One region of the Cryobacterium sp. TMT1-3 genome, then DNA from elsewhere that is predicted to be linked to it. Evidence: riboswitches for the same ligand, from Rfam matches in the RefSeq annotation. Region 1 holds a riboswitch; each other region holds the start of a gene.

Region 1 (10,004 bases):
CGTCGGTGCGGGGGACCAGATAGACCGGCACGCCGTGCACCAGGCCGCGCACCGTGCAGGTGAGCAACGGCCGAAGGTGCTCGGGAACACGCAGCCGAAGGACCTCACCATAGACCGGGCGCAGCGGCAGGCGCAGGTGCTCGGGCAGCCCGCTCAGGTCGGCCGCCCCGAGCCCGTTGGCCACGACCACTTCGGTCGCGCTGACCGTTGAGCCATCAACCAGGGCCACGCCGGTGACGCGCGAGGAGGCATCCGCTGCAACGTCGTGCAGGAGCCCACGGGCACGCACGCGAAGCACGGCTGGCTGGCCGTCTCTGACGAGCCCGACCAACGCGAGCTGGATGCGCGCGGTGAGCTGGCGCGGGTCAACCTGATGATCCTGGCCCACCAGGAAGGCACCGGAAATGCGCGGACTCAGCAGCGGCTCGAGCTCACGTGCTTCGCGAACGGTCAGGGGCTCAACGCCCAGCCCGTTGACCAGTTGTACGCCGCGAAGGTCGGCGAGCGCTTGCCGATCGGCCGCTTCGGCACCGACGTTGATGGTTCTGGTTCTCTGGTACCCGGTGAGGTCCGACGCGGTTCCGAGCGATTCGATGAAGGCGGGATACAGCGCCGAGGAGGCGAGCATGAGCTCGAGGAGCGCCTCCTCCTGGTAATGCAGTTCGCTCACTGCCGCGAGCATTCCGGCGGCCGCGAAGGTGGCACCTCCGGCCGGATCCGGGTCGATGACGACCGCCGTGCGGCCGGTCTGCGCCACGGCCCAGGCGATGCCGAGACCGATGATGCCGCCACCGATGACGGCAACGTCGACGCTGCGATGGGCCCGCCGCTCACTCATGGCGCGCTTCGCAGAGTGGGGACGGGTGGCGAGTGCTATCGATCATGCGGACATTCCTTCGCTAGTGCTAACTAGACAGGTTCAGCGGGTATCGATCTCAGCTCGCACACAATATGGAGCACCCCGTGTCAGGGCCCAGCCTATACGCGCTCACGCCTCGAGCCCGCTGCGGCGCCCGAGGCCGGGCAGCAGCCACCTAATGTTGGACAAATGGACCAGATGACCGCCCGGCTGTATCTCTGCACCGATGCGCGTAAGGATCGGGGTGATTTCGCTGACTTCGTGCACGCCGCGTTCGCCGGCGGGGTCGACATCATCCAACTGCGCGACAAGACCATCGATGCCGCCGAAGAGCTCGACTATCTCGAAATTCTGCGCACGGTCGCCGAGCAACGGGCCCGGCTCTGGGCCGTCAACGACCGGGCGGATATCGCCGGTCTCGCCGGCGCTCCGGTGTTCCACGTCGGGCAGACCGACCTGCCGCTCGCCTCGGCCCGCACTTTGCTCGGCCCGGCCCCGCGGATCGGCCTGTCCACGCACACCCCCGAGCAAGTGGATGCCGCGCTCGCCGCCGACAATCTCGATTACTTCTGCGTCGGCCCGGTCTGGGCCACGCCGACCAAGCCCGGTCGCGCCGCGGTCGGAACCGAGTTGCTGGGCTACGCGGCCGAGCAGAGCGCATCCGCTGCCAGCCCGCGCCCGTGGTTTGCCATCGGCGGTATCGACCTCGGCACCATCGACCAGGTGGTCGAGGCCGGCGCCACTCGGGTGGTCGTGGTGCGGGCGATCACCGACGCCGACGACCCGACGGATGCCGCGCAGCGGCTTCTGGCCAGCCTGCCCCCGCTCGACTAATCGAACGGTCAGGCCCGTGCACCCGGACTGGAGGAGGCGCCTGCGCGCGCGAACAGCCGATGAAAGTGGTGGATCGGACCGTTTCCCCGGCCGACCTCGAGCTCGTCAGCGTGGGCCAGGGCATCCTGGAGCCAGTCCTTGACCTCGGCGAGGGACTGCGCCCAGTTCCCCCTTCGAGCCTGCACGGTCGCCATCGCCGCCGACAGGGAACACCCGGTGCCGTGACTATTCCTGGTCTCGATGCGCGGCGCCGTGAACTCGAGCACCTTGTGCGTGAGCAGCCCGTGGGTGTTTACCAGAGCATCGGGGCAGGCTGTTCCGGTGAAGTGCCCGCCCTTGACCAGCACGGTGGTTCCGGTGCGGGCCGACAGCCGTTCGCCCTGTTCGAGAGCCTCGGTCCAGTCGATCGCCGCTGGCTCATTGAGCAGGACGGCCAGCTCGGGAACGTTGGGCGTGACGAGGTCTGCGTGCGGAATCAGGTCGCGCAGTGCCTGCTCCGCTGAGGCGTCGAGCAGCCGGTCACCGCTGGTCGCCACCATCACCGGGTCGAGCACGACCAGCGGCGGCCGACACTCCTCCAGCCAGGAACCCACCTCGGTGATCACCGCGAAATTCGCGAGCATGCCGATCTTGACGGCGTCGATGGTCACGTCGTCGCTCACCGCGGTCAATTGCTGCCGGAGAAAATGGACCGGCGGGGTGTGCACCGCGCGCACCCCGCGCGTATTCTGCGCGACCAGGGCAGTCACGACCGCCATTCCGTAGCCGCCGTTGGCCGCGATGCTTTTCAGGTCGGCCTGAATTCCGGCGCCGCCGGTGGGATCGGTGCCGGCAATACTGAGAATCCTGGGCGTCTGCCGCAGCGTGAGAGGGTGGCGTCGATCGATCATTCGTGACATTCCTTCGCTAGTACTAACTAGACAGGTTCAACGGGTTTTGATCTCAGCTCGCACACTGTGTGGAGCACCCCGTGTCACGGGCCAGCCTATACGCGGCAGCAGCACAGGCGGCCGAGCGCCCGACCGTTTCCCGAACGGCGTGAACTCAGCGCACCGACTTACGTTCGTAGATCGCCCGCGACCAGGCGTACCCGAGGAACGCGGTCGCGACGCACCAGCCCAGTGCGAACACGGGGTTGGTGCCGAGCGGGGTGCCGAGCAGCAGCCCGCGGATCGTCTCGATGAACGGAGTGAACGGCTGGTACAGCGCGAACCAGGCCAACCCGGCCGGCATCGACTCCGTCGGCACGAAGCCGCTGCCGAGCAGCGGCAACAGTGTCAGGATCAGCGGCAGGTTGCTCGCCGTTTCGACCGACTTGGCCTGCATGCCCATGGCCACCCCGAGCCAGCTGATCGCATAGGCGACGAGTGCGAGCAGGCCGGCTGCGGCCATCCACTCGAGCGGTGAAGCCGTGGGACGAAACCCGATCAGCAGGCCAACGCCGAGTACGAGCGCGACCGCGATCAAGGCCTGGATGGCGTTGCCGAGCACGTGCCCGGCGAGCACCGCGGCGCGCGAGATGGCCATGGTGCGAAACCGTGCGGTCACCCCCGTCGTCATGTCCATCGAGACTGTGGTCGCGGTGCCGCCGGCCGTACCGGCGATCGTGATCAACAGGATGCCCGGCACCACGTAGGCGAGATAGGCTGCGCGCCCGCCGGTCGCGTTCACGCCGGGCAGCCCGGCCCCGAGCGTGCCGCCGAACACGAATACGAACAGCAGCAGAATCACCACCGGCCCCACGATGGTGAACACCGACAGTCCCGGGTAGCGCACCATGTGCAGCAGGTTGCGGTGCAGCATGGTGAGCGAGTCGGCGATGACGTGCGACGGCCGCCGGATGCCCGCGGCCGGCTTCACCCGCGCAGAAACGGTGGTCATGACGTCATTCCCTTCGCGTCGACCGGGCCGGCCGGAGTCTTCGTGCCGGTGAGGGCGAGGAAGACGTCATCGAGGTCCGGGGTGTGGGTGCTGAGGTCGGCGACCTCGATGTGAGCTGCATCGAGGCGGTCCAGCACGGAGCGCAGCGCCCCGATTCCACCGTCACTCGGTACGGTGAGGGCGAGATCGACGGCGTCGCGGGTGCACTCGTCAAGCAGGCGGGCGGCGGTATCCAACGCGGCAGCGTCCGCGAAGCGCAGCCGAAGGTGACCGCCCGGCACGAGGCGTTTGAGTTCGTTCGGCGTGCCCTCGGCGACGATGCGGCCCCCGTCGAGTACCGCGATGCGGTCAGCGAGTTGGTCGGCCTCGTCGAGGTACTGGGTGGTCAACAGCACGGTCGCGCCCTCCGCCACGAGGCCCCGCACGATGTCCCACAGCGTGCGGCGGCTGCGCGGGTCGAGGCCGGCGGTGGGTTCATCGAGAAAGATCACGCTCGGTGCCTGCACCAGGGTCATGGCAAGGTCGAGGCGGCGCTGCATGCCGCCGGAGTAGGTGGCCAGCGGTTTGCGGGCGGCGTCGACGAGGTCGAACTGATCGAGCAGTTCGACCACCCGTGCCTTCGAGCGTTTCGATCCGAGGTGGCGCAGACGCGCCATCAGCCTGAGGTTCTCCTCGCCGGTGAGCAGGCTGTCGACCGCGGAGAATTGCCCGGTGAGACCGATCTGGGCGCGCACGCCGGCCTGGTCGCGCATGACGTCGCATCCGTTCACGAACGCCGTCCCGCCATCGGGCCGCAGCAGGGTCGAGAGAATGTGCACGGTCGTGGTCTTGCCTGCTCCGTTCGGGCCGAGCAGCGCGGTCACGGTGCCCGCGTGCACGGTGAGATCGACGTTGTCGAGCACGATCTGGTCGCCGTAGCATTTGCGCAGTCCGTGCACGTCGATCGCTGGGGTATGCATGGTGTCGTTCCCTTCTGTTTTATCCTCGATAGCTTCCTCGACGCAGCTTCGCCGAATCGCTGGTTCTCAGCGCTCGACCGCGCGGGCTCGCTGGATGGTGATGTTGCCGTACTGCGTGCGGGCACGCACGGCGATGGTCTGTTCGGAGGCGGCGGGCGCGCTGTCGCCGGCGAGTTCGTTGCGCACATGGCCCTCTTTCGACGACAGGTCAAGCCAGGCGGGAACGCCGGGCTTCACGCCGATTGTGACCTGACCGAAGCCGCTTTCAACCTGCACGGAACCGGTCGACACGTCGCGCAGCTGAATGCTGCCGTAGGCGGTCCTGGCCGAGACGGATGCGAGCGCTTTGGAGATCTCAAGGTCGCCATAAGAGAGCTTCGCGTCGAGATCGCCTCCGCACTCGCCGACCGTGATGCTGCCGTGCGATGCTTTGAGAAGCGCGTCGCCGGTGACCGTTCCAACCCGGATCTGGCCGTGATCGGCGGTGATCTCGGCTGCGCCCCGAATCGTTTTGATGGTTGCGTTGCCGTGGGAGGCGCGCAGCCACAGGTCGCCGGTGCTATCGATATCTACCGGCCCCATCGAACACTTGATCCGGGTGGCGCCGAGGGTGCCGACCGAACGCAGGTCGCCGACAGCGAGCTCGGCGGTGAGTCGCGATCCGGCCGGCAGCTCGATCTTCACGTCGACCGATTCGGTGGGGCCGAACCAGCTGATGCGGGGTTTCGGCCCCACAATCACCAGGCGTGCACCGTCGAAGTCCACCCGGGTCTCCTCCGCGCCGCGCAGGTCGACCGCCTTCGTCGGGTTGGTCGGCCACACGGTCACCACCGTTTCGCCGCGGTCACCGGCAACGATTTCGATGGCACCGACCTGCAGATTGACGGCGAGGTCGATGGGCGTGGGGGTGGTGAATGTGGGCATGCTGACGCTGCCTTTCCGGGCGTGGTTGTGCAACCTACGCGGGTGCGCGGGTTGGTTTTGCGGCGGCCTGGCGCTCTAGCGCGCCCAGCCTGTGAAGTTGTCACCGGTGCGCAGGGTGCGCTGCGCGGATCGTCGTTGCCTGGGTTGCAGGGCTGCAGCGATTGCACGCACCAGCCAGCTGTTCACCGACAGGCCGTCCGCGGCGGCCGCGTCGTCGACCCGCGCTTTGAGGGCGTCCGGCAGACGCAGGGTCGTGCGCGAGGTACTCGTTTCGTCAAGGTCAACGGATGCCGGGCCTCGCTCGTCACTGTCGGCCTCCGCACTCGGCTGGGTCACCACAAACTCGATCTCGCGTCCGCGCAGCCGCACGTCAACCGATCCGGGGGCGAGGTCTCGGGTGATCTCGGCGGCCGCAGCGGACAGCGCATCGAGCAGCACGAGCCGGGTCGCCGCGTCGAGTCCGGCGGCGAGGCGCTCCGCGACGCGCGTGCCTGCGGTGCCATTGTCGGCGGCATCCGCGAGGTGGCGCTGCAGGTCGTTGACATACTGTCCGAGTTCCATGTCACCATAGTGACACCACCGTGGTGTCACGTCAAGTCACAATGGTGTCATGTTTGGTAGCAGTCTTTACCGCGTCGAACGCCGAGTGCCCCCTCGCTCAGCTGTAGCGTGGTCGCGATCGTGGCGAATTCCGTAGCGCCGGGGGCCCGGAGCAGCGCGCGGAGCCTCTGTCGGGTTGGTGCATGGATTCAACCAGTGCCGGGTCGCTGAGCAACAATAGGCGGCGGACTGGCTGGATCCGGCTTTCATCTCTTTCAGCTTGAGGGTGATCGTGACGCCGCCGTGCCCGCGGGCACTGTGCGCGTCGCAGCCAGAGCGCGTTCGCGCATGGCGAGGAACAGCGGAAACGTGAAGGCGAAAGCCGTGAGACCCGAGCGACCAGCACTACTACCCGCTTGAGTGCGCCGGAGCAGACCTGGCGATTTTGACATTGTGTCGAAGGATGAGGTCCAGGTCGTGCGTCACTGTGCGTGCCCGCACTGCGCCTGGACCTCAGCCTTGACCGGACGTTCTCAGCTAGTGCAGGACTCCGCAGGCGACCGGGTCGGTTGCCTCGGCGGGGAGGGCGGGGTCGAGCTCGCTTACGCCCTCGGGATCGCTGAGGTTGTAGGTTCCATTGCCGTCGTAGTCGTTTCCGTGGATCACGACAACACCTTCACCATCACGGATGGCCTCGGAGATCTGCGCGGCGGTGCCGAGCCCCTCGGCTCCCGGATATCCGGTTCCCGCCACGTCAGTGAAGCTCACGTTGGTCCGGAGATAGTTATAGGAGCCGTTTTTCGAGACGGGGAACCGGGAAACGTCGAGAAAGCTGGCCGGCGTGGTGTCTCCTCGAGTGTTCAGGGACACCACGACGGGTCCGTAGGCCGGAACGCCCTCGACCGTGTTGAGCCTTCCGTCCCCGTTACTGTCCAACGCCAGTGTGGGGCACTCATTCATGGCCTGTTCGCCGTAGTGGATGTGCTGGGCGTGGGGAGCATCGGGCGTCAAACCCTTGGCGCGGATCCCGATCGCCCGGATTGTCTCGCCGCGAATGACGGCGAACGCCTTCCCCGACGCACCCGAGTCGTTGAGCTCCGTCAGGTGGGCGGTCAGCACCACGTTGCCGCGCACCGATTTCGGGACATGCGCTGACGCCGGCGCAGCGCCCATCGAGACAGCAATTAGCGCAGCTGCACTCGCGCCGAGCAACAGTTTAATGTTCTTCTTCACGTTTCACTCCTTTGTGACCTCGCCCATCGGGACGATCCCGAGGGTTAAATGAGACAACTTCAGTTCGTAGCCCTAGGCCAATTGGATTGGCCTCATTCGCACGCACGCACGCACGCACGCCTGCGGCGAAGGGTATCCACGAATCGAGATTCCCGACAGTGGTCGCTGCTGACTTTCTCCGCAGCTTGAGAATGCCCTTTCACCGTCCTGGTGGCCTGATGGAACGATTGATGAGACCGTCGTCGTGCGACACCTGGTGGAAAACAGTACCTAAAGATTCGACATCAGCTCACTTGGTCATCTTCCATTGCCGAGATCGATGGAACGGACGACGCAGCGTCTCCGGTCGCAGCCATTTTGGTTACCTATATTGACCCACTTTCGAAGGTCCGCTGGCGCCGGCGTGCACGGGAATGCGCGGCAATGAAGACCAAGCGCGAGGCACATAGTCATGAGCCATCAGCATCACGCCACCCGGCCAACTGAAGCGCCAATTGTCCCACGCACCGTGGGACAATTGAGGGTTACCAGCTATTCGTCCGCGATGGCATCCAGCAGCTTTTTTGCGTCCGGCAATGATTGCTGCTCTTCGGCCGGCAGTGCCTCGTAGGTGTATGTGGCCACGGCCATCGGCGAACCTGCTTGGCTCAGCGCGTATCGAACAATACGGTCACTCTTGTCTCCGCGAATTAAGATGCCCACCGTCGGCCGGTGCATGTCCGAGCGCAGGTGATCATCCACCAGAGCGATGTAGAAATCGAGTTGCCCGGTGAAGGACGGCTCAAACGCACCCTCCTTCAGGTCGACGATGACGTAGCGGAGCTGGCGTACGTGGAAGAACAGCAACTCGATATAGAAGTCCTACCCATCGACCTCGAACTGCACTTGGCGGCCGACAAATGCGAAACCCGCACCAAGCTCCGCGAGGGTCTGAGCGATGCGCTTGGTCAATGCAAGTCCGAAATGGCACTCCGCAGCTTCACGGGTAAATTCCAGAAAATCAAAGACGTAGGGATCCTTCGCGATCTGCCGTGCCAACTCGGAATCTGGTGCCGCCAGCCGCTCGGTGAAGTTCGACGGAGCCGACCCGGTCCGCTCGAGACGTACGGTAATTGGAATATTTGCGGGAGCGTACATAGTTCGACTATCTCCGTCTCGGGGATGGGTTCCGATGGATTCCCCCAGCATGCTGACCTATTAGCAACACAGGCCAGTGCATGCGGGTTCGTTCAAACCGCCCGCAGAATCGAACATCGCGCCGTGTGAGGAGATGATCCCGGTCCCCCAACACCGATCCCAACCACAAAACCTCCGAGAATCAGCGCTCTGAAACTGAAGGAACACAGGTCCTGTTCAACATCCTAAGGATCGAACCGGATGCAACTGATTGGCATGTCAGCAACGGGGACCTCCAACGGGAATAGCCCCGCTGAGGCTGGGCGCCGCCGCCCGCCTGAGCAAACTTGTCTCGTTTACCCTGCCTGTAGGAAATCTCGCTCACCTGCGTCATACGGGACACGAATTCGAGGCTCTGGCCGTCTTCCAACCATCGGTTATATGAGGCACTGAGGTTCCGAGACACGTTACGGTTGTCGTGGATAACGTCTGCGACTGCGTGCGGCAAATATGCGGTCGCAGGGTTGCGATTTTGCTCGTACTTCGGGACCTCGCCGTCCCTAGTCGCAGAGCGCAGGTACATGCATCAATGGACACCACGACAACCGGGGGAAATCATGAAGAAAACTTCTGCGCTCTGCGCAGGACTAACCGTCATCTTTTTCTTGACTGGCTGCTCTGGCCAGGTGAGCGGTGCGGCAGGGACTTCGGTCCCTTCGCCCTCTAGTACGGGTCATCGTTCGGCCTCCCCGTCTGCTTCCCCTTCGCCCGTAACGCCTGCTCCGGCGGAGTCCGAGCCCGCCGGAGCCGCTGAATGTGATGGGAACAACCTGGATATCTCGATCGCCGCACACCCGATGGCCAGCGGAGCAGGTTCGTTCTACTCCGAGATCACGTTTACTAATACCAGCAGCGACACCTGTCTGGTCGAGGGACCGCTTTCCATCTTCAACCTCGCAGACAGCGCTACGGGGGCGGTCGTCGGGAAGCGCGCGGCAGACAGCGGGCTGCCAGAGGAAGTGCAACTTGCTCCTGGGGCGTCTGCCTACAGCACCATCCACTTCACCAATGCCGGAGCATACGACTGTGAAACCGCCGTCGCCGATGTGGCCTACGTGAGTCCGCCCAATTGGGATTCATCGCGGACCATCACGCTGGAAAGTCCCGTCACCGTATGCAACACACCCGCAACCTACAACGTGTCGTGGATCAGCGCGACCAGTCTCTTCTGATCCAAACGCATAGGCAGCGACACTCAGCCGCCGATGCAATCGCCACTGCCGCTGCCGCTGGAGCAGGGGCGATAGCCCGGGTTGACGGTCGTCGCTGGAGGATCAGGACGCCAATCGATCGTTGGAACCGACACTAACAACGACACACCCACCGTCAAGATCACAGCCACGCTCGCGATCAGCACAAGGCCGCCACGGCGCCGCACGAGTGCCCGCACGAGCAGTCCGATTTGAATGGCGATCGTAATACCAGCGGTAGCCCAGTAGCTCACTACGGCCGAAACGATGAATTCCTTGCTGCCGTCCATTTGAATCTGCGGGGTTGACGAAGTGAGCAGAAGACACCTCGACGCGCGCCAATTTTCTCGTCTCCGCCGGTGCATGGATGGACGAAAAATCAGTCGGAAATTGGCCGTTGAAGCGATC
Region 2 (10,004 bases), on a different contig from region 1:
CGCGCTTCGCCGATCGGCGCGGCGAAGCCAGGCCAGCTGTCGATCGTGCGAGCATTTGAGCAACGTCGTAATCGACCAACTCACTACCACGGGAGATACTCACCTTATCGACTTCGGTGACGCGCTGCGCGCCCTCATGAGGGGTGCGGAATCGTCGGTAGCGCAAGACATCAGGCGACACTGGGCAAGGCGCTCGGCGACGACGTCAGGTCGTGAACGGCCATCCGGACCGTCAAAGACGTCGCGGGCATACTCACTCGGTACCCAACGTCCCCCAAGACCATCACCTGTCGCTAGCGCAACCTCATAGGACCGGTGCGCATACCCCTTGAGGCAGGACGAATCGGAATGAGCCCTCGCAGCCCTCGGAGAGCTGGCCCGAGTAGGGTGGCGAGCGAATGGCTCAGGCAAGCAACAAGGGAGATAATTCGATGACTGATTTTCAGGGAAAAGTGGCACTCGTCACTGGCGGCGGTTCCGGCATCGGGGCGGCCATTTCACGAAAGCTAGCCGCGGCGGGCGCATCCGTCGTAGTCAGTGACCTCAGGCTCGACGCCGCCCTGAAGGTAGCCGAGGACATCACGGCGGCCGGGCACTCCGCCGCAGCAGTGGCACAGGACACGTCCGTTCCGGCACAAGCGGATGCTGCCGTACAGTTCGCAATCGACACCTACGGCGGACTTCACCTCGCGGTAAACAACGCGGGAATCGCCCCGGCCCCGGCCCCCGTCGGCGAACTCGACCTTTCCGATTGGGACAAGGTCATAAACGTCAATCTGAACGGCGTCCTCTACAGCCTTCGCTACGAGATCCCCGCCATCGAAAAATCGGGCGGTGGATCCATCGTGAACGTATCGTCCATTCTCGGCACCAACGGCGAACTCAACGCCTCATCGTACGTCGCAGCAAAACATGCCGTGGTCGGACTGACAAAGGCGGCCGCCCTCGAGTACGCAACCAAAGGCATCCGTATCAACGCCGTTGGCCCCGGTTACATCGACACTCCACTTCTCAGCACCCTGCCGAAGGAAACGTATGACGGGCTCGTTGGCCTGCACCCAATCGGCCGGCTGGGAACGGCAGATGAGGTCGCCGACCTAGTCATATTCCTGCTGTCAGAAAACGCTAGCTTCATCACCGGCAGCTACCACCTCGTCGATGGTGGGTACTCGGCACGCTGACCGTCCAGGCCCACGAGTGGGCGGGACGCACCAACGCACCCGCCCTCAATCCTTTGAAGAGCCGCAGCGAGGAACCAGATGGAAGCAAGGCTCTCCGCCCCCACCGCTGGACACCAGTACGCGCGCTGACGGCCATCAGGTCCGCGATATGCCAGCCATGAAGTTGGTCACGCTCATAGCGCGACTGAGGACCAATCGACCCCTGACGAAACCAACGCGGACTCCGCCTGGTGGCAAACTGCCGCGAACAACGCCGACCATCCGGTTTTCCAGGACCAATCCTTAGGCAGGTGCAGCACGATCCGTCTGGCCAGGGTGGAGATCTGGATGAGCTTGCGGCGGATGGTGCCGCTGCCCGCTTTCCCCAAGTCACTCCTAACATCGGGTGGAACATCGACCGAGTTCGACGGATTGTTCAACACGAAGGAGATTCAATGGTAAATCACAGTCATGAACCGTGCACGGCAGAAGACCTCGAAGTGCGTCCTCTTTCGGACCACGAGTGGCGTGTAGGTGACCGGCGGCAAGACGAGCGTTCACCCGAGAAGGTACTCGGGTACATCCACCACTACGGTTCGACTTTCGAAGTCCTCAATATTAAGGTGCCGCACCAGAACCTCACGTTCGACCGTTTGGAATCAGCGGTCGCGTCCTTCGCCGCGCAGCAGGACTCCAGCAATTAAAGCTCACGCCAATTAAACTTAGGCGCCGTGATCGGGATGAGGTGACCGAAAACTTTTCCGGTGTGTCCTCGGGATGTATGGTGACCTAGTAGAAACGTAGAGGACGAGGGAGAGCAGAACGATGAACATGCTATTTGTAATTGTGGCCATTATTGCGATTGTGCTCTTGATCACCGGTGGTTTTGTGCAGTCCCTTAACTTTCTGCTATGGGTCGGCGTGGTGTTGTTGGTTCTCGCCGTGATCGCATTTCTGATTCGAATGGTTTCAGGACGTCGAAACGTGTGATGACCATCGAGACAGATCTGGGCCAGTGCACGCAACAGCCGATCGTGCCGATGCTGGGTCACTGGGGAACGGTCACCGGACACCCCAGCCAGCACCGTGTCGTGCCGGTCGGCCAAGGGGCGCGCGACATCATTGCTCGCTCGCGGTTTCACGATTCTTCCTCGGGGCGCGTGTCCTCCACCGCCCAGCTCAGGCCGTGGCCGATCCGATCCATCCGCTCGGTCCAGGCGTTCTCTTCTTGATCCAGCAGTCAACTACTCCAATTCGCACGGCGCGACCGTCGCCCCCTCCTCAACTCTGCAGTTCGCTTCCAGCATGGTCAGCACGCTGCACCTCAGCGGCCTACCCTCATACTCAAGCGAGCCCAAGGTCTTGCGAGTCTCCGGCGACACCGGTCACGTGCTGATCACAGATGTCGCACGCCTGGTCCTGCAGATTCGCACTCCAGCAGACGCACAAGCTGGCGCCGGGTCGGCCAGAACGTCACGACTTTTTCACACCCACCGAAAGCGCCATCTCCGGCATCAAAACGAGACCTGCACCTGCGCGATTTCGTGGGCGAGGTTGAAGCCTCTCGCCGCGCAACCCCAGCGCATGAAGTCACCTCAAGCAACGCCGCTGACAACGTCAGCACCATGCAGTTGTGCGAACTCATCCTCCGCAACTGAGCTCCTGTCTCGCCCGTCCATAGGCCGCAGTCTGCCTGACGAGTGGCCGCTCCGGTAACCGCTGGGGGCGCGAAAGGATGGACCTGCACTCCTACCGACGGCTGATCAGGGGCGCGGCGAAGAATTCTCGCTCGTGCCCGGCCGACGCGCGGAACGCCTGGGCCATGTGGTGCCGCGACGGTTCATCCGCGGTGGCGGCAACCGTGGTGACGATCTCTATTGCGCGGGCGGTGGAGGCAGCGAACTCCTCATCCGCGTAGGTATCCAGCCAGCTGCGGTACGGATGCGCGTCGTGCGAGAGCGGATGCAGCCGCCTACCGACATCCTGATACATCCAGAAGCACGGCAACAGCGCCGCGACAAGCACGCCGTAGTCGCCGCTCGCGCCGGCGGCCGCCAGGTGGTTCAGGTAGGCGGTCGTCGTCTCGCTGGGCTGCACGCCGGCCAGGGTCTCGTCGGCAATCCAGCTGGAGTGCAGGTCGAGTTCGGCGGCGATCGCGCCGTGCGCGCTGGCCGCCCAGAACGCCTGCTCGGTGGCGGTCGGGGCGAGCCGGCTCGCGACGGCCAGCATCCGGGCGTAGTCGCGCAGGTACAGGGCATCCTGGGCGAGGTACCAAACGAAGGCCTCCCGGTGCAGCGAGCCGTCCCCAAGCGCTCGAATGAACGGCAACTCGTCGGTGTCTGTGCGGATGTCACGGATGTCGTGCCACCACGACTCGGCCACCTGCGCCGGGCTGGGCCGGGTCTGCAGGCCGCCGCGCTGCCACAGTCCGGCGAAGTGCTGGATCGGACCGTGGCCGGACCCGACCTGCAGGTCGCCGGAGTGGGCGATGCTCTCGGTCAGCCAGAGCTTCGCCTCGGCGACGGCGTCTCCCCAGTGCGCGAGGCTCGGCGCGGCCGTGCCGGCCCGGGACGCCACCCTGGTCGCGACGGCGGAGGAGAAGGAACACCCGGTTCCGTGGGTATTCGGGGTGTAGATCCGCAGCCCGGGAAACTCTCGCACGGTGTGGGCATCGACGAGGGCATCTGGCACGAGGTAACCGGCGAGGTGCCCGCCTTTGGCCAGCACGAGGACCCCGTACCGTCTCAGCGACCTGCTGCGCCTGGCGCAGCGCCGCCGACCATCTCGTCGCCACAGGAGAACCGGCGAGGATGGCCAGCTCCGGGATATTGGGCGTCACCAGGTGCACGACGCTCAGCAGGTCGCGGAGAGCCTGCTCGGCTTCCTCGGTGAGCAGCCGGTCGCCGCTCGTAGCGATCATCACAGGGTCGAGCACTACGAGCCTGGGCTTCACTTGGCCGAGCCACTCGCTCACGGTGTGGGTGACGTGCACATCGGCCAGCATCCCGATCTTGACGGCATCGATCTCGACGTCGTCACTCACAGCGTGCAGCTGCTCACGCAGGAACGAAACCGGCGGCACGTGCACCGAGCGCACACCGTGGGTGTTCTGCGCAACCAGTGCGGTCACCACGGCCATGCCGTAGCCCCCGTTCGCCGCAATGCTTTTGAGGTCAGCCTGGATGCCCGCTCCGCCGGTCGGGTCGGTACCAGCAATGCTCAGCACGCGGGCAATGCGGGGGGATGCGCCGGTCATGCCGTCGCTCCCCACGCTGCCCGCAATTCGCGGGCGGCGTGCTCGGGGTGCGGCGCCGCACAGATCGCCGACACCACCGCGACGCCCGCAGCCCCGCACTCACGGAGGGCGGCCAGATCGCGCAGGCCGACCCCGCCGATGGCCACGACCGGCAGCGTGCTAACCCCGACCAGGCGAGCGAACTCGACCAGCCCCAGGGCAGGGGGCGCGTCACTCTTGGTACGTGTGGCGTGCAGCGCGCCGATGCCGACGTAGTCGACCAAAGCCGGATCCTCGGCCGCGCGGCGCAGCTGGGCATCCGTCGACGCGCTGAGCCCGATCACCGCGTCACCCCCAACGAGGTCGCGCACCGCGCCAACGGGCAGGTCGGACTGTCCGACGTGCACCCCAGCCAGCCGGCGTCCGGCAGCACGGGCGGCCAGAAACACGTCGACCCTGTCGTTCACGATCAGCGCCACGGTGTCCGGGAGCACATCCGCGATGCGCAGAACGGTGTCGAGGAACTCCTGCCCGCCGGTCTCCTTCTCACGCACCTGCACGGCGCTCACTCCCCCAGAAACGGCGCGGCACACCACGTCCACGATGCTGCTACCGGCCGCGGCGGCCTGCGCCGAGTCGGTCACCAAGTACAGCGACAAGTCGAGGTTCATCGGAGCACCGCCCGGCGCGCGATGTCCTGCGCGCTGACGGTGGCCAGGGCGTCCACAAAGGCGACAGCGAAGCTGCTCGGACCGGCGGCGGACTCTGCCGCAAGCTCGGCCGCGACGGTGTAAACCGTGGCCGCGGCCACCGTGGTGGCGAACCTGTCGTCGTCGACCGCGGCGAACGCAGCCATGACCGCGCCGAGGGCACAGCCCCCGCCGGTGACGCGAGTGAGCAGCGGATGCCCGTTGTCGATGCGCACCAGCTCACGGCCATCCGTGATGATGTCGACGGGCCCGGAGACGGCGATCACCCCACCGGTCATGCCTGCTAGTGCGTCTGCTGCGGCCAGTGCGGCATCCACCTCGTCGGACGAGTCGACCCCGCGCCCACCGGAGCCGGCACCCGCCAGCGCGATGATCTCCGACGCGTTTCCGCGCACCACCGTGGGTCGCAGGTCGCGCAGGGCGAAGGCCAGCGGCGTGCGCACGGGCAGGAAACCAACGGCAACGGGGTCGAGCACCCACGGTGTGCCGGCGTCGTTCGCGGCGGTGACGGCCTCGACCATCGCGTCGCGTTGTTCCACGGTGGGGGTACCGAGATTAACGAGCAGCCCGGATGCGACCCGCGCGAACGCGCCCGCCTCACCCGGAATGTCGACCATCGCGGGTGCCGCACCGAGCGAGAGCAGCACGTTCGCGGTGAAGTTCACCACAACACTATTGGTAATGCACTGCACGAGCGGCGGGTGAGACCGCACCCCGTCGAGAGCTGAACAGGTGAAAGGAATCAGGTCTTCTGGCGTGCGCATATGCGCGACATCCCTTCGCTAGTACTAACTAGATCAGGTTCAACGGGTGTTATCTCAGCTCCAGATGGAGCACCCCGTGTCACTTGGCTTACGGCCTAGCGTATCGCAGCGCCCTCGTTCTCATCCAATCCTGGACGCGGCCAAACATCCGCGCTCTCTGTTAGTTATGAGGCGCACAGGTGTACAAGAAGGCCAGCGACGCACTGTCTCAGAAAAGTACAGCTTTCCAAGACGCCAAGTGCGCCCGGATCTCGACACTCGATCCCGCGTATTACCGACGCAGCCGAACGTCTCGGAAAAACGTCTCACCCACTCCCCAGGGGCAGGCTCATTTAGGTGTCCGCAGGCGGCCAGCGAATCAGGTCTCTTCACGGCCACCTCCCAATTGGCCAACGAGCTGTTAGTCAATTACCCGGTGTTGAACGTCTCCCGGGGTGACGATGTGGGCGTCTTCTCCGGTGACGATGGGTTTAGCGTGTCAGGATTTGGTATCTGTTCGTCGGCGGCGTCAGGCTGACGATGTCCGGATAGACGAATAGGACCTGCAGCTCACCAACAACAGCTCAGTCGAGTGCACGGTCGAGGGATATCCGCTCGCTCTGGAGGCGGAGGGAGAGCGGCCTCGAAAGCACAACGGCCGGCTCCCCGAGGGGAACCAGCCATCGTGTGGTGCGTGGTGTTACTCGCCTACGCTCACGGGCTGGGCCTCGGCGTTGGCCGTGTGTGCGCCCGTGGTGAGGGCGTCCGTGATCTTGGCGCCCAGGTCGGAGTCGACCGAGGTCCAGTACCAGATGAAGCGCTCCTTGATGCGGTCGACGGTCAGTGCGCTGTACTGGCCCACGAGGGTCTCGAGCAGGCGGGCCTTGGCGCCGTCGTCGTAGACCTCGCGGTACAGCGTGCCCGCCTGGCCGAAGTCGTCGTCCTCGGAGTGCAGGGTCTGTGCGGCGCGAACGAGCTCGCCGTCGGTCTCCCAGCCACCCTCACCGGCGGCGACCGGGTCGGCGACGAGGCCGTCGTACGAGTTCGGCGCATAAGTGCGCGCGGTCGCATCGCTGAACTGGTAGCGCATGTGGCCTTCGTGCTCATAGTTGTGCACTTCGGCAGCGTGCGGCTGGTTCACCGGGAGCTGGTTGTAGTTGGTCCCAATGCGGGCGCGCTGCGCGTCCGGGTAGGAGAACACGCGGGCCATGAGCATCTTGTCGGGGCTGATGTCGATGCCGGGCACGAGGTTCGAGGGCGAGAACGCTGCCTGCTCGATCTGAGCGAAGAAGTTCACCGGGTTGCGGTTGAGCGTATAGTGGCCAACCTTCACCAGCGGGTAGTCGGCGTGGGGCCAGACCTTCGTGATGTCGAACGGGTTGAATCGGTAGGTCTTCGCATCCTCGTAGGGCATGATCTGCACGAAGACGTCCCACGTGGGGAAGTCGCCGCGCTCGATGGCGTCGTGCAAGTCGCGACGGTAGTAATCCGCGTCAACACCGGCAATCTTCTCGGCCTCCTCAGCGGTGATGTTGTGTACACCCTGGCGTGACTTGAAGTGGTACTGCACCCAGTAGCGACCGCCTTCGGCGTTGATCCACTGGTAGGTGTGCGAACTGTAGCCGTTCAGCTCACGCCACGAGCGGGAGAGGCCGCGGTCGCCCATGAGGTAGGTGACCTGGTGGGCCGACTCGGGTGAAAGGGTCCAGAAGTCCCACTGCATGTCTGCGTCGCGCAGACCGGAACCGCCGAGGCGCTTCTGTGAGTGGATGAAGTCGGGGAACTTGATGCCGTCACGAATGAAGAAAACCGGGGTGTTGTTGCCGACAATGTCGTAGTTGCCCTCGGTCGTGTAGAAACGGAGCGCATAGCCACGGACGTCGCGCCAGGTGTCGGGGGAACCTTGCTCGCCGGCGACGGAAGAGTTGCGCTGCAGCACCTCGCTCTTGGCGCCAGGCTGGAACACGGCCGCGCGGGTGTACGCCGAGACATCTTCGGTGACCTCGAACTCGCCGAACGCTCCGCCGCCCTTGGCGTGCGGGTTGCGCTCCGGCACACGCTCGCGGTTGAACGCCGCGAGCTTCTCGACCAGTACGCGGTCGTGAAGGGCGGTTACGCCGTCGGGGCCGGTGGTGAGCGAGTGCTCGTTTTCACCGATGGGCGACCCGCTCTGAGTTGTAATGTTCGTCACAATATCTCCTTGACTGGTTGTTGCGGACTAGCTATTGGTCAGTTGGCAGGCGGGGCAGAGTCCCCAGAAGGTGACCTCTGCGGTGTGGATGGCAAAGCCGCTGTCGTGCAACGGGGTGAGGCAGGGTGCCTCTCCGACGACGCAGTCGACGTCCTGAACGGCGCTGCACCGGGTGCAGACGACGTGATGGTGGTTGTCGCCGGTGCGCAGCTCGTAGCGCGCTGAGGAGCGGGCGGGGGCGATCTTTCGCAGCAGACCGGCCGAGGTGAGGGCGGTGAGCACGCCGTAGACAGCCTGCAGGGAGGTGCCAGGCAGGTCGAGTTTGACGGAGTCGAACACTGTGTTTGCGTCGGCATGCGACTGGGATTCGAGAGCCTTGAGCACCGCGAGGCGGGACTCGGTGACCTTCAGGCCGGCACCACGAATGCTGTCGCTGAGCATCTTTGGAGTGGAGGTGATCATGGCACCCATGTTACCAATTGTCTTGAATAATTCAAGATTATGTGATGACTTATAAGAAGCCTCGGTTAGCTGTATTCGTTGCCTCATCTGAGAATCGCCGCTTCGGCGTGGTTGTTGAACGTCACCCCGGGAGACGTTCAACAACCAGTCAGGCCGCGTGAGCAGCGCGTGGTATCTAACGCGCGCGGACGCTTGATTGATAGCCCAGGTCTGTACTTCGAGTGTTTTCGTGTCGAGCAGTCCGCCAGCACCTTCGCCCCATTCGGCGCCGAGTATTTCGCTGCGAAGCCAAATAGGAGCACTAATTTTTCCGGGGCGGGTGAACATCTCATTGGCGGTGTGCCTAAAGTGATAGTGCCCAGAGAGCACAATTCCACCGTCAGAAAGTACAGAGGTTGCGCGTTGAGTAAATACATCGCTTGCGGCTTCGGCGTGGTTGCGTCCCCCCGAGTGGATGCTCCTTTTGATGTCAAGCGGCCTTTGGGCGGGTTTCGATTGTCGGGATTGGTCGTCGAGCTAGGCGCTGAAGGTGGTTTCCAGGTCGGTGTCGGCGCGTTGTCCTATCTCGAGTCGACGTAAGCGCCGCTACGGGAGAGGGTGTCAGATGGTCTGTGTAAGGGGTTGCGGATCTATTTGAAGGAGTGACACTAATGGTCATGACAGAACGAAATGAGAAGCTGAAAGCACCGAAGTCCCCGGCCCAGCGTGCGGCCGCCGATGCGATCAAGGAGTTGCGCGGTAGCGGCGCTCTCGATGGTCTCTTCGCGAAGATCGATGCCGGCACGATGCAACTTACCGGCGAGGGCGGGTTCGTGCCCGGCCTGATCAAAGCGGCCCTCGAGCGCGGGTTGCAGGCCGAGTTGACCGAGTTCGCGGCGTCGCCGCGGGGCGTGAAATACCCCACGGCCGTCAAAACGTTCGAAGATGCTTGGGAACGTTTCACCCCGTTCCTCGCGTTTCCGCCCGAGCTGAGGCGGGTGATTTACACGACGAACAGCATCGAATCGTTGAATTTCCAACTGCGGAAAGTGACCAAGAATCGCGGCCACTTCCCCAACGACGACGCCGTGATCAAGATGCTCTGGCTCGCCATCTGCAACATCGAAGACAAACGAGCCCGCGACCGAGCCAAGGAACGAGGTCGAGCCGCAGGCGTCAAACGCAACGCCGAAGGCCGCCTCGTCGAAGGCCAAGTCACCACGAATTGGAAGCAAGCCCTCAGCCAGCTCGTGATGATTTACCCCGACCGAATCAACCCCCACCTCTAACCAATTCCCGACACTTACACAAAAGACTTGACGGGCGCACCCCAACGCGCCAGGGCATCTGCGATCGGGGCGTGCGCGTTGAGCGGTGACGGGGGCACGGCGGGCGGCGTGCGCGAGAACCGCGGCGCGGGCATGGGCTGGTCGATGCCCGCGATGGTACCGATGACATGCCTGGCCATCAGCTGCGGATGGAGGCGGGCCTCATCGAAGCTCAACACGGGTGTCACGCAGGCGT
Region 3 (10,004 bases), 210 kb from region 1:
GGTCACCCGCGAGGACGGCATCGGAGAGGAGGGGACCGACGGAGTAGTCGGCAAGGCGTTGGGCGTGTTGGATGGCATTGTCCATGGCGTTACGCTCGGAGAGTTCGCGCACCCAGAGGGCGGCCGGTACAGCCACGAAGACCATCGCGACGATGCCCACTGCCAGGAACCGGCCCACCGCCGCGCGCACCTCTGAGCGCTCGGTGGAACGCGTTTTCTCCAGGCTGCTGGGCTTCGCCGCGGGTCTAGACATGAGGGGCCGGCACCAGACCGAGTCGGGTCGCAATCACGACCGCTTCGAGTTGCGAGTGCGCGCCGAGCTTGCCGAGGATTGCCTTGACGTAGCCGCGACAGGTGTTCTCAGAAATGCCGAGAACCTTGGCGTTGGCTCGCACATCGGAGCCCTCGCCCATGAGCCGGAGCACGGCAAGCTCACGCTTCGTCAGGTCGGGAAATGGGATTTCTTCACTACGCTGCCGTCGCCGTGCGCTCAGTAGACTCACCAATGACGGATGCACGATGAAACCGCCGATGCGCGCATGCCGCAGCGTGTCGAGCACCGTTGCGAGGGAGCCGTCCTTCGGGAGGAACGCGCAGACCCCGATGGCAGCGGCCTGCTCCAGGGCTTCCAGTGCCGGGTCGCCGGTAAGAATGACAATGCGGGTGTGCGGCGCTCGGGCGAGAATCGCGGTGGCGGCGACGAGGCCGCTGCCGTCGGGCAGGTGGTAGTCCATGACCACGACATCGGGGACCAGGTTCAAACACGCGGCGATGCCGCTGGCCACGCTGTTGGCCGAGCCGACGCTGCACAGGTCGGGTTCTCGATTGAGGGAACCGGTGAGCAGTTCGGCGAAGGTGGTGTGATCGTCGACGATGAGAATGCGAATCTGCCCGGCCGTGGACCCGGGCAAGGAAGCGGTCGCAGTTGTTCCCTGCACGCTGGGTTCACTCGGGGACATCTGGGTGGTCATTTGCGGTGACCTCTCTGCCCGTTCGCAAGCCTCGAAGTGGACGGACAGCACGGCACTGTTCCGGTTGGCGAGACCAGTATCAGTACAAGATGAGTTTCTGTCGAGTACTGTCTCTTTTGCCCCCCATATGGTAGGGAGGCCAGCGGGCGGGTAGCCCGCTCAGGCGCGAGCGACGGCGCGTCGCAAGAATGACGTGACAACATCAGTAGCCTCCCGGAGGGAATCCGCGACCGGCTCTGGTCGTGGAGTAGTAGGGGCGGGTCGCGAAGTTGGCCCGTTCGTCGGCGACACGCTGAGCTGCTCGTGCAGCATGAGCAGGGCGGAGAGCACGTCGGCCAGGTCGCCATCGCCGTCGGCCGTCGCGCGCAGCAGGCGCAGCTGGGCGGCCCGCAGAATCGGGCCAGGAGCGCAGCCCAATTCATTTTGCATGGCGTGCCGGCACCGGTCGTAGGCTTGCAGGCCCTCGGCGTGGCGTCCACTCATCTCGAGTCCGAGAATAAGGGCCGTCCATGCTCGTTCATTGAGCGGTTCGTCGGCCAGTGCCAGATTCGCGAACTCGAGGGCATCATCGATGCGGTGTAGCGCCGCGGCGGTCTCCGACGCGAGGATGCGGGCGCTGGTGAGGCGGGCGGCGTGCAAGTCACGGGCTTCCGCCGCCCAGCCGGGCACGAGTTCGTCGCCAAGTAGCGGCGCATTGGCGAGGTCCAGAGCGCGCAGCAGCAGGGGGTAGGCGAGGCCGGAAATGGTCTTCTGGGCTCGGAGCAGCAGAACATCGAACTGGTCGAGGTCGACGTCGACCAGGTCGCGGTCGAGAACGTAGCCGCCCGTCGTGGTCTGCAGTGGGCCGAATTTTCCCGCTCCGGGCTGCAGGTGGCGGCGTAGCACACTCACATAGCTTTCGAGGGTGGGCAGTGCTTCGACTGGGGCGCTTGCGCCCCAGAGCAGTTCGATCAGGCGGTCCTTGGAAACCGGCAGCCCGAGATTCACGAGGAGAATCTCGAAGATCTGACGGGGTTTGGGGCCGCCGAGCTGGTGAGCGCGCAACACGACCGGCCCGCGTCGAATGGTCAGGTTGCCAAAGACGTGCACGGTCAGGTGGCCCTTGGCCGCGGTCGTTGGCTGTTCTCGAGTGTCGAATCCGGTTGTCATAACGACCTCCACTGTTGGAATGCGACCATCGTGCCCGGTTGCTCCGAACCGGGGAAGCCGCGTGTGGAGTAGCCAAATACCCCCAATCTCGGGGGGACGGATCAGGGAGCGGTGTGGTGGCTGGTGCCGAGGGACCAGCGTGCTCCCTGCGGGCCGTCGAGAACGAGGGCGATCGCCTGATTTGGGATCTCGAAAATCAGCGTTGCCAGAACGGATGCCCGGACCGGCACCTCCAGCCGGTCTGGTTCAACCCAGAGCGCTGTGGCACGAGAGCCGAGGCCGGACAAAGAGTAGTCGCTGGCGTCGAAAGTGAGGCTGGCGGCATCCGTTCTGGTGAGCTCGAGCAGGACGCGCACACGGTGGGCTCCCGGGGCTACGGTGCTGGCGAGGCTGTCGCCCCCGCTGGGCGGCACCCAGCCATCGGAGTCGAGCGGGATGACCGCGCTGATGCGAGCGAGCCCGCCGGGCACGGCGGCGGTGTCACCGAGCGGCGTGCTCGGCTTCGTGCCGGTGACGAGCAGCACGGCAGCCAGGGCCGCCATCACGAGCCAAACGATGACAAGCACAATCAGGATTCTGCGGCGGCCCTGAAGCGGTGTGCGCGTGGTGCCGGGCCGCGTGTGCCGGGTGGTCTCTGGGTGCTTCTCGCCATCGTCGGGGCGCACCAGGCGCAGCGTGGAGTTTGCGGGGGTCATGGCGGAATCCTGGACTCGGCACCATGGGAAAACCCTGATGCCCGCCGCCTGCCGGGTGGTGCCTGGTCGAGGCGGCGGCTAGAACTCGACGTCGCTGACCCGGCGCGCGGCAGCGACCTTCCGGCGACGCCGAAAGGTGGGCTGCGGCGGGGCGGGGATGCGTCGACGCTCGGCCTCGGTGCGGGCGCGACTCCGGCGGAGTTCTAGCTTGAGGCTCTGCTCCCCGGTGCGCATCGCCCAGCGATGATTCGCCGCGAACAGGGGCTTCAGCAGCGGCACGAACCGGCGCAGCCCGCGCTTGGCGAGGTTCACCCGCCAGTCATAGCGAATCTCGACCTCCGGGCCGTCCTGCGAGAAGGACCAGCGCCCGGTACCGACGAGGTCGCCCTCTGCGCCGATCGAGAACCCGGTCGCGCTGCCGCCCAGTATCGTCCTGCTTGCCCAAGTTCGACAGGGCAGCGCTCGCCGAACCGTGAACCCTGGCCCGTTTTTGCGTTGCGGGCCCGCAGTCACGGTTCGGCGAGCGGATGCGCCGGCTCGCGCAATCAGCGCTCGTCGGCCCTGACCACGCGGAGCGGCAGGTAGACCGAGCTGCCCAGCCGGGTGAACTCGGCCGACTTCTCGGCCATCCCGGCCTCGATCGCCTCGAGGCTGGTGAGGCCGTTCTCTGCGGCGTACACCCGCACATCCGCTGAAATGCGCATGGAACAGAACTTGGGACCGCACATGCTGCAGAAATGGGCGGCCTTGGCCGGACCGGCCGGCAGCGTCTCGTCGTGGAAGCTTTGCGCTGTATCCGGGTCGAGGGAGAGCGCGAACTGGTCGGCCCAGCGAAATTCGAAGCGGGCCCGGCTGAGGGCGTCGTCGCGTTCCTGCGCGCGCGGATGCTGCTTGGCCAGGTCGGCGGCGTGGGCGGCGATCTTGTAGGTGATCACCCCGGTTTTCACGTCGTCGCGATTGGGCAGCCCGAGGTGTTCCTTGGGCGTGACGTAGCAGAGCATGGCGGTTCCGGCCTGGGCGATGATGGCCGCGCCGATCGCGCTCGTGATGTGATCGTAGGCCGGCGCGATGTCGGTCGCGAGCGGGCCGAGGGTGTAGAACGGGGCCTCCTCGCACAGCTCTTCTTCAAGGCGCACGTTCTCAACGATCTTGTGCATCGGCACGTGGCCCGGCCCCTCGATCATCACCTGCACACCATAGGATTTCGCGACCTTTGTCAATTCCCCGAGGGTGCGCAGCTCGGCGAACTGCGCTTCGTCGTTGGCGTCGGCGATCGAGCCGGGGCGCAGGCCGTCGCCGAGGGAGAAGGTCACGTCGTAGCGGCGCAGAATCTCACAGAGCTCCACGAAGTGGGTGTACAGAAAGCTCTCCTCGTGGTGGGCGAGGCACCAGGCAGCCATGATCGAGCCGCCCCGCGAGACGATGCCGGTGACCCGGTTCGCAGTGAGCGGAACGTAGCGCAACAGAACGCCGGCGTGCACGGTCATATAGTCGACACCCTGCTCGCACTGCTCGATCACGGTGTCGCGGTAGATCTCCCAGGTGAGCAGGGCCGGGTCGCCATTGACCTTCTCGACCGCCTGGTAGAGCGGAACGGTGCCCACCGGAATCGGCGAGTTACGCATGATCCACTCCCGCGTGAGGTGGATATCCTGGCCGGTGGAGAGATCCATCAGGGTGTCGGCGCCCCAGCGGGCAGCCCAGACCATTTTCTCGACCTCCTCGGCGACCCCGGAGGTCACGGCGGAATTGCCGATGTTCGCGTTGATTTTCACGGTGAAGGCCTTGCCGATGATCATCGGCTCGCTCTCGGGGTGTTTGTGGTTGGCGGGAATGACAGCCCGGCCGCGCGCCACCTCGTCACGCACGAGTTCGGCCGAGACGCCTTCGCGCGCCGCGATGTAGGCCATCTCGGGGGTGACCCGGCCCGCCCGCGCCCAGACCAGCTGAGTCGCGGCACCGTCGATGGGCAGCGGATGCTCCCACCCGGCCCGCGTCTTCGGCAGCCCCTTCTCGAGGTCGATCGTTGCCGTGTCGTCGGTGTACGGGCCCGACGTGTCGTACAGGTCGAAGTGTTCGCCATTGCTGAGGTTCACCCGGCGCACCGGAATCTCCAGGCCGGGCCAGGCCGGCACCGGTTCGTAGCGTTTGCTGCTGCCCAGGATCGGGCCGGTGGTGACGGTTTCGGACATGATTGTTTCGTCAATTGTGCGCATGGGACTCGAACTTCCTACGCCGGCATTACCCGGACAGGTTCAACGGTCGACGGCCCTGGCCGTCCTCTCAGCTCGCTGGTGCGCGCTCCCGTGGTGTGTGTGTCTTCTGACCCCCTCACCCTAGCGCGCGTCACGCGCTCGGGCACGCTCGGCGGTCACCGCGCCCGTTGTGGGCCGCCGCGCCAGGCATGGGTGGCGTGACCGCCGGGAGCTGGCGCCCGAGCCTGCGCGAGGGCGAGAGCTGGCGGGGGGCATCCGCTCAGCGGGAGAGAGCGGCGAGCTCGGCCCGGGTTGAGGCACCGACCTTGCGCAGCAGGTTGGCTACGTGGAACTTCACCGTGTTCTCGCTGATGGTCAGCGCTTCGGCGATGGCCTTGTTCCGGGCGCCCGAGGCGACGAGCTCGAGTACGCCGCGTTCCCGGGGGCTCAGGCCCCAGGCAGCAGCGGTTGTGACGGATGCTGTGGGCGCGTCGAGCGGCAGCGACACCGCCATCTCGGATCCCCAGCCCGCGGTCGCCTCGACATTGAGCGAGCCGCTGAGCGCGACGACCCGCGCGGCCAGCTGGCGCACGCTCGGCACCTCGGCATCGAGGTCGCCCGGTCCGTCGTCGCGAATGCGAATGAGCAGGTTGCTGCCGTCGCAGTCCCACTGCACGCGCACCCGGCCGACGCCGGCCTGTTCGACCAGGGCGAGCACGGCGCCGCGCACGATGGCCCTGGCTTCGTGAGCGACTTCGCCCGGAAGCGCGCGCCCGTTGACCGGCGGCTCGATGAACTGCACGTCGAGGTCGCCGAAACGCACGAGTGGGCGCAGATCGTTCTTGAGGCGTTCGAAGGCGCGGGCGACCGGTTCCTCGGTGAGGCTGCGATCGAGGTCGCTCACCGCGCGCAGGGCGACCATCGCGCTCGCGGCGAGTTCGATGGCCTTCTGCCGGGCGGCCGTGTCGCTCGTGCTGCTTGAGCGGAGCACGGCCAGCAGGGATTCCAGCGTCGTCGCGTGCGCATCAGTGAGGTCAGCGATGAGCTTGGAGCGTTCGGCGGCCATGCTGCGCGCGGACTGGGCTGTCTGGGTGGACTGCAGGGTGGAGTCGTCAGGGAAGGTCATGCCTCCAGCCTATCCAAACCATCCTCTGGGCCCGCCCAAGACCATTCGTTCGGGTAGTTTAACCGTTCATTTGGCGGGCCGCGCACCCGCTCGAAAGAGTGGAGCATTGACCTATGACCAAAACAATGACCACCCCGAGAACAGCGGATGCCCTCGGCCTCATTTTCGCCGAAAACAGCCGCGTGGTCGACGTGCTGCGGGCATCCGCTTCGTCACTCGACGTTGCGGCGAGTCTGCTCGCTGCGGCGCCGCGAGTGTTCGTGCTCGGCGCCGGCCGCTCCGGACTGGCGCTCAAGATGACCGCGATGCGCCTCATGCACCTCGGGCTGGACGTGCACGTGGTCGGCGAGGTGACCAGCCCGGCCATAGCTGCCGGCGACGTGCTGTTGGTGGCAAGCGGATCAGGCACGACGGGCGCCATCGTGCGTGCCGCCGAGACGGCTGACGGTGTGGGCGCGAGCATTCTCGCGCTGACCACAGCGGCCGCGTCACCGCTCGGGCAGCTTGCCGCGGTGACCGTGCTCATTCCCGCGGCCGCCAAGCAGGACCACGACGGACAGGCGTCGGCCCAGTATTCGGGCGGCTTGTTCGAACAGTCCGTGCTGCTGGTCGGTGACGCTCTCTTTCACACGCTCTGGCAGTTGAGCGGCCGCACGGCCGAAGAGCTCTGGCCGCGTCACGCCAACCTCGAGTAAGACCGACCGGGCCCGGGCCCGGGCACACACACCACTGAAACCAACAGAAAGAAGAACCCCATGAAGCTTCAGGTAGCAATGGACGTACTGACCACCGACGCCGCACTCGCGCTCGCCGCCCAGGTCGCCCCGCACGTCGACATCATCGAGCTCGGCACCCCGCTGATCAAGGCCGAGGGCCTGCGCGCCGTCACCGCGATCAAGGCTGCGCACCCCGACAAGATCGTCTTCGCCGACCTCAAGACGATGGATGCCGGCGAGCTCGAAGCCGACATCGCCTTCGCCGCCGGCGCCGACCTCGTGACCGTGCTCGGCACGGCCGGGGACAGCACCATCATCGGTGCCGTCGCCGCCGCGACCAAGCACGGCAAGGGCATCGTTGTCGACCTCATCGGCGTCGCCGACAAGGTCACCCGCGCCCGCGAAGTCACCGCCCTCGGCGCCAAGTTCGTCGAGATGCACGCCGGTCTCGACGAACAGGCCGAGCCCGGCTTCTCGCTCGAGAAGTTGCTGAACCAGGGCGAGACCGCCAGGGTTCCGTTCTCGCTCGCCGGTGGCGTGAGCCTGGCGACCATCGCCTCGGTGCAGCGCGCCGGGGCATCCGTTGCCGTCGCCGGCGGAGCCATCTATGGCGCCGAGGACCCGGCTGCCGCTGCCGCTGCCCTGCGCGCCGCGATCATCTAAGATCCGGCTTCATCTGGTGCCGTCCCGCTTCGCGCGGGGCGGCACTTTCGCGTTAAGCGGATGCCCGCGCCACAGTCCCGCAGAGACCGCTCGGTCCTGGCCACCGCCAGCAGAAATTCGGTCGGGGCCGGGCCCCGTCCCCGGGCCCAGTTTATAGACTCGGCCCACCTCCCGGGCCCCGTGCAGAAAAGGGAACCTCGTCGGAGGGCCCCGCTAGGCTGGTGGCGCCCGAGACAGTCGGCGGCATCGTCGCCGCGAGAGGATGCGCCCCGCATGAGCAGCACCATTTTCGACCGAGCCAGGCCCGCCCAATCCGTCGTGACCGCCGCGCTGGCCGGCACGCGGCAGAGCTCCTTCTGGCTCGACGATCTCGCGCCGCGCGCGAGCTATCCCCGGCTCACCAGCAACCTCGATTGTGACCTTGCGGTCGTCGGGGGCGGCTACCTCGGCCTGTGGACCGCCGTGCTGGCCAAGCAGCAGAATCCGGCAGCGCGGGTGGTGCTGTTGGAGGCGCGCACGGTGGGCTGGGCGGCATCCGGGCGCAACGGCGGCTTCTGCGAGGCGAGCCTCACCCATGGTGAGGAGAACGGCCGCACGCGTTGGCCGCACGAGATCGACCGCCTGACCGAGCTCGGCTACGAGAATCTCGATGAGATCGAGCGCACGGTGGCCGCACTCGGCCTCGACTGCGATTTCGAGCGCACCGGGGCCATCGACCTCGCGGTCGAAGAGCACCAGGTGGAGTGGCTGCGCGCGGAGTCGACCGACGAGAACACGGTCTTTCTCGATGCGGAGGCCGTGCAGGCCGAGGTGAAATCGCCGACCTATCTGGCCGGGGTCTGGTATCGGCGCAGTAATGCCCTCGTGCATCCCGGCAAGCTCTCTGCCGAACTCGCGCGGGTAGCAACCGATCTCGGCGTCGAGATCTTCGAGCATTCGCTCGTGCAGAACCTCAACACGACCGGGCTCAGCGCCGCCCAGGGCACCCGGGTCGTGACCCGCGGCGGCATCGTGACCGCAAAGAAGACAGCCCTCGCCACCAACGTGTTCCCGTCGCTGCTCAAGCGCAACAGGCTCGCCACCGTGCCGGTTTACGACTACGTGCTCATGACCGAACCGCTCGATGCGAGCCAGCTCGCCGCGATCGGCTGGCAGAACCGGCAGGGCCTCGCCGACCTGGCCAACCAATTTCATTACTATCGGCTGAGTGTCGATAACCGCATTCTGTTCGGCGGCTACGACGCCGTGTACCACTACGGCCGCAGGGTGCGCAGCAGCTACGAGAACCGCCCCGAGAGCTTCGAAAAGCTCGCGAACCACTTCTTCACGACGTTTCCGCAGCTGGCTGGGGTGCGCTTCAGCCACAAGTGGGCCGGCGCCATCGACACCTCCACGCAGTTCTGCGCCTTCTTCGGCCAGGCTCGCCAGGAGCGGATCAGCTACGCGGCCGGGTTCACCGGCCTCGGCGTGGGCGCAACGCATTTCGCAGCCCAGGTCATGCTCGACCAACTGGCCGGCCGCAGCACGGAACGCACCGAACTGGCCATGGTGCGGGGCCGGCCGCTGCCGTTTCCGCCGGAACCCATCGCATCCGCTGGAATTCAGGCAACCCGCTGGGCGCTCAACCGCGCCGACCGAAACGGCGGCAAGCGCAACGCCCTGCTCAAAACCCTCGATGCCCTCGGGCTCGGCTTCGACTCCTGAACGATCAGCCGAGCAGCAGTTTGCTGAGCTGGTCGGTCGAGTGCACGACAGCGGTCGCGGCGGCCGCTTCGGCGGGAGAGCCGTAGCCCCACTCCACCAGGATGGCCGGAATGCCGTTTGCTTCAGCGCCGATGGCATCGTAGCTGCGGTCGCCGACCATGACGGCTCCGCTGGTGTCGACGCCGGTCGCGGCCAGGCGGGCCAGGGCCTCGGCCACGATCTCAGCCTTGTGGCTGCGGGTGTCGTCGGCAGATGCCCCGACCGTTGCCGTGAAGTATTTAGCGAGATCGAAGTGCGTGAGAATGGCGATCGCGCTCAGTTCCGGCTTGCTCGTGGCGAGGGCGAGGGGAATTCCCGCAGCGTGGATGCGCTCGAGCAGGCCGGCTACGCCGGGATAGACGGCCGTATCGAGCGCGGCGGCGCCGTGATAATCGGCCCGGTAAACCGCGGTGGCCGATGCGGCCTCGTCGGGGGTCATGCCCGCGTACTCCTGGAAGGCGTCGAGCATCGGCGGGCCGACGTAGGCGAGCAGGTCGGCAGCGCTGGGAACGGGGCGGCCCATCCGGGTGAAGGTGCGGGCCAACGAGGCGGTGATCGCCGGGGCGGAATCGGTGATGGTTCCGTCGAGGTCGAAGAGGATGGCGCTCCAGGTGCGCGTCAATGTTGCGTTCATTCGGCATAGCCTAAACGGTTCGCCGCCCATCTACCCCATTTGCCCATTTTCCTCAGCTTTTATCCGGCTTCGTCAAAGGCTCAGCGCACCTCGATCGGGGCACCAGCCGCCG

The links. Region 1 has a riboswitch for thiamine pyrophosphate ahead of thiD (bifunctional hydroxymethylpyrimidine kinase/phosphomethylpyrimidine kinase). Riboswitches for the same ligand answer to the same signal wherever they lie in the genome.
Region 2: another riboswitch for thiamine pyrophosphate. It lies ahead of thiM (hydroxyethylthiazole kinase); the one in region 1 lies ahead of thiD (bifunctional hydroxymethylpyrimidine kinase/phosphomethylpyrimidine kinase).
Region 3: another riboswitch for thiamine pyrophosphate. It lies ahead of thiC (phosphomethylpyrimidine synthase ThiC); the one in region 1 lies ahead of thiD (bifunctional hydroxymethylpyrimidine kinase/phosphomethylpyrimidine kinase).

Annotation. Positions count from the first base shown of each region.
Region 1 is NZ_SOFW01000040.1:221,401-231,404, forward strand. It holds gene thiO (glycine oxidase ThiO) at 1-838, opposite strand, end outside; TPP riboswitch at 875-974, opposite strand; gene thiE (thiamine phosphate synthase) at 1,049-1,693, shown strand; partial or broken gene thiD (bifunctional hydroxymethylpyrimidine kinase/phosphomethylpyrimidine kinase) at 1,747-2,592, opposite strand; TPP riboswitch at 2,575-2,674, opposite strand; gene E3O25_RS15555 (ABC transporter permease) at 2,738-3,574, opposite strand; gene E3O25_RS15560 (ATP-binding cassette domain-containing protein) at 3,571-4,533, opposite strand; gene E3O25_RS15565 (DUF4097 family beta strand repeat-containing protein) at 4,600-5,457, opposite strand; gene E3O25_RS15570 (histidine kinase) at 5,533-6,018, opposite strand; gene E3O25_RS15575 (hypothetical protein) at 6,535-7,230, opposite strand; partial or broken gene E3O25_RS15580 (PDDEXK nuclease domain-containing protein) at 7,762-8,418, opposite strand; gene E3O25_RS17725 (DUF4232 domain-containing protein) at 8,964-9,578, shown strand; gene E3O25_RS15590 (hypothetical protein) at 9,602-9,886, opposite strand.
Region 2 is NZ_SOFW01000019.1:24,175-34,178, reverse strand. It holds gene E3O25_RS05685 (SDR family NAD(P)-dependent oxidoreductase) at 432-1,181, shown strand; gene E3O25_RS05680 (hypothetical protein) at 1,616-1,864, shown strand; gene E3O25_RS05675 (hypothetical protein) at 2,150-2,392, shown strand; gene E3O25_RS17690 (bifunctional hydroxymethylpyrimidine kinase/phosphomethylpyrimidine kinase) at 2,910-3,887, opposite strand; partial or broken gene E3O25_RS17685 (bifunctional hydroxymethylpyrimidine kinase/phosphomethylpyrimidine kinase) at 3,979-4,416, opposite strand; gene thiE (thiamine phosphate synthase) at 4,413-5,066, opposite strand; gene thiM (hydroxyethylthiazole kinase) at 5,063-5,869, opposite strand; TPP riboswitch at 5,863-5,956, opposite strand; gene E3O25_RS05650 (catalase) at 6,549-8,039, opposite strand; gene E3O25_RS05645 (Fur family transcriptional regulator) at 8,067-8,501, opposite strand; partial or broken gene E3O25_RS05640 (transposase) at 9,362-9,769, shown strand; gene E3O25_RS05635 (CaiB/BaiF CoA-transferase family protein) at 9,784-10,004, opposite strand, start outside.
Region 3 is NZ_SOFW01000040.1:432,978-442,981, reverse strand. It holds gene E3O25_RS16705 (sensor histidine kinase) at 1-253, opposite strand, end outside; gene E3O25_RS16700 (response regulator transcription factor) at 246-971, opposite strand; gene E3O25_RS16695 (BTAD domain-containing putative transcriptional regulator) at 1,131-2,120, opposite strand; gene E3O25_RS16690 (hypothetical protein) at 2,222-2,815, opposite strand; gene E3O25_RS16685 (hypothetical protein) at 2,894-3,328, opposite strand; gene thiC (phosphomethylpyrimidine synthase ThiC) at 3,361-5,031, opposite strand; TPP riboswitch at 5,026-5,133, opposite strand; gene E3O25_RS16675 (LuxR C-terminal-related transcriptional regulator) at 5,291-6,136, opposite strand; gene hxlB (6-phospho-3-hexuloisomerase) at 6,250-6,831, shown strand; gene hxlA (3-hexulose-6-phosphate synthase) at 6,892-7,515, shown strand; gene E3O25_RS16660 (FAD-binding oxidoreductase) at 7,789-9,219, shown strand; gene E3O25_RS16655 (HAD hydrolase-like protein) at 9,224-9,892, opposite strand; gene E3O25_RS16650 (extracellular solute-binding protein) at 9,932-10,004, shown strand, end outside.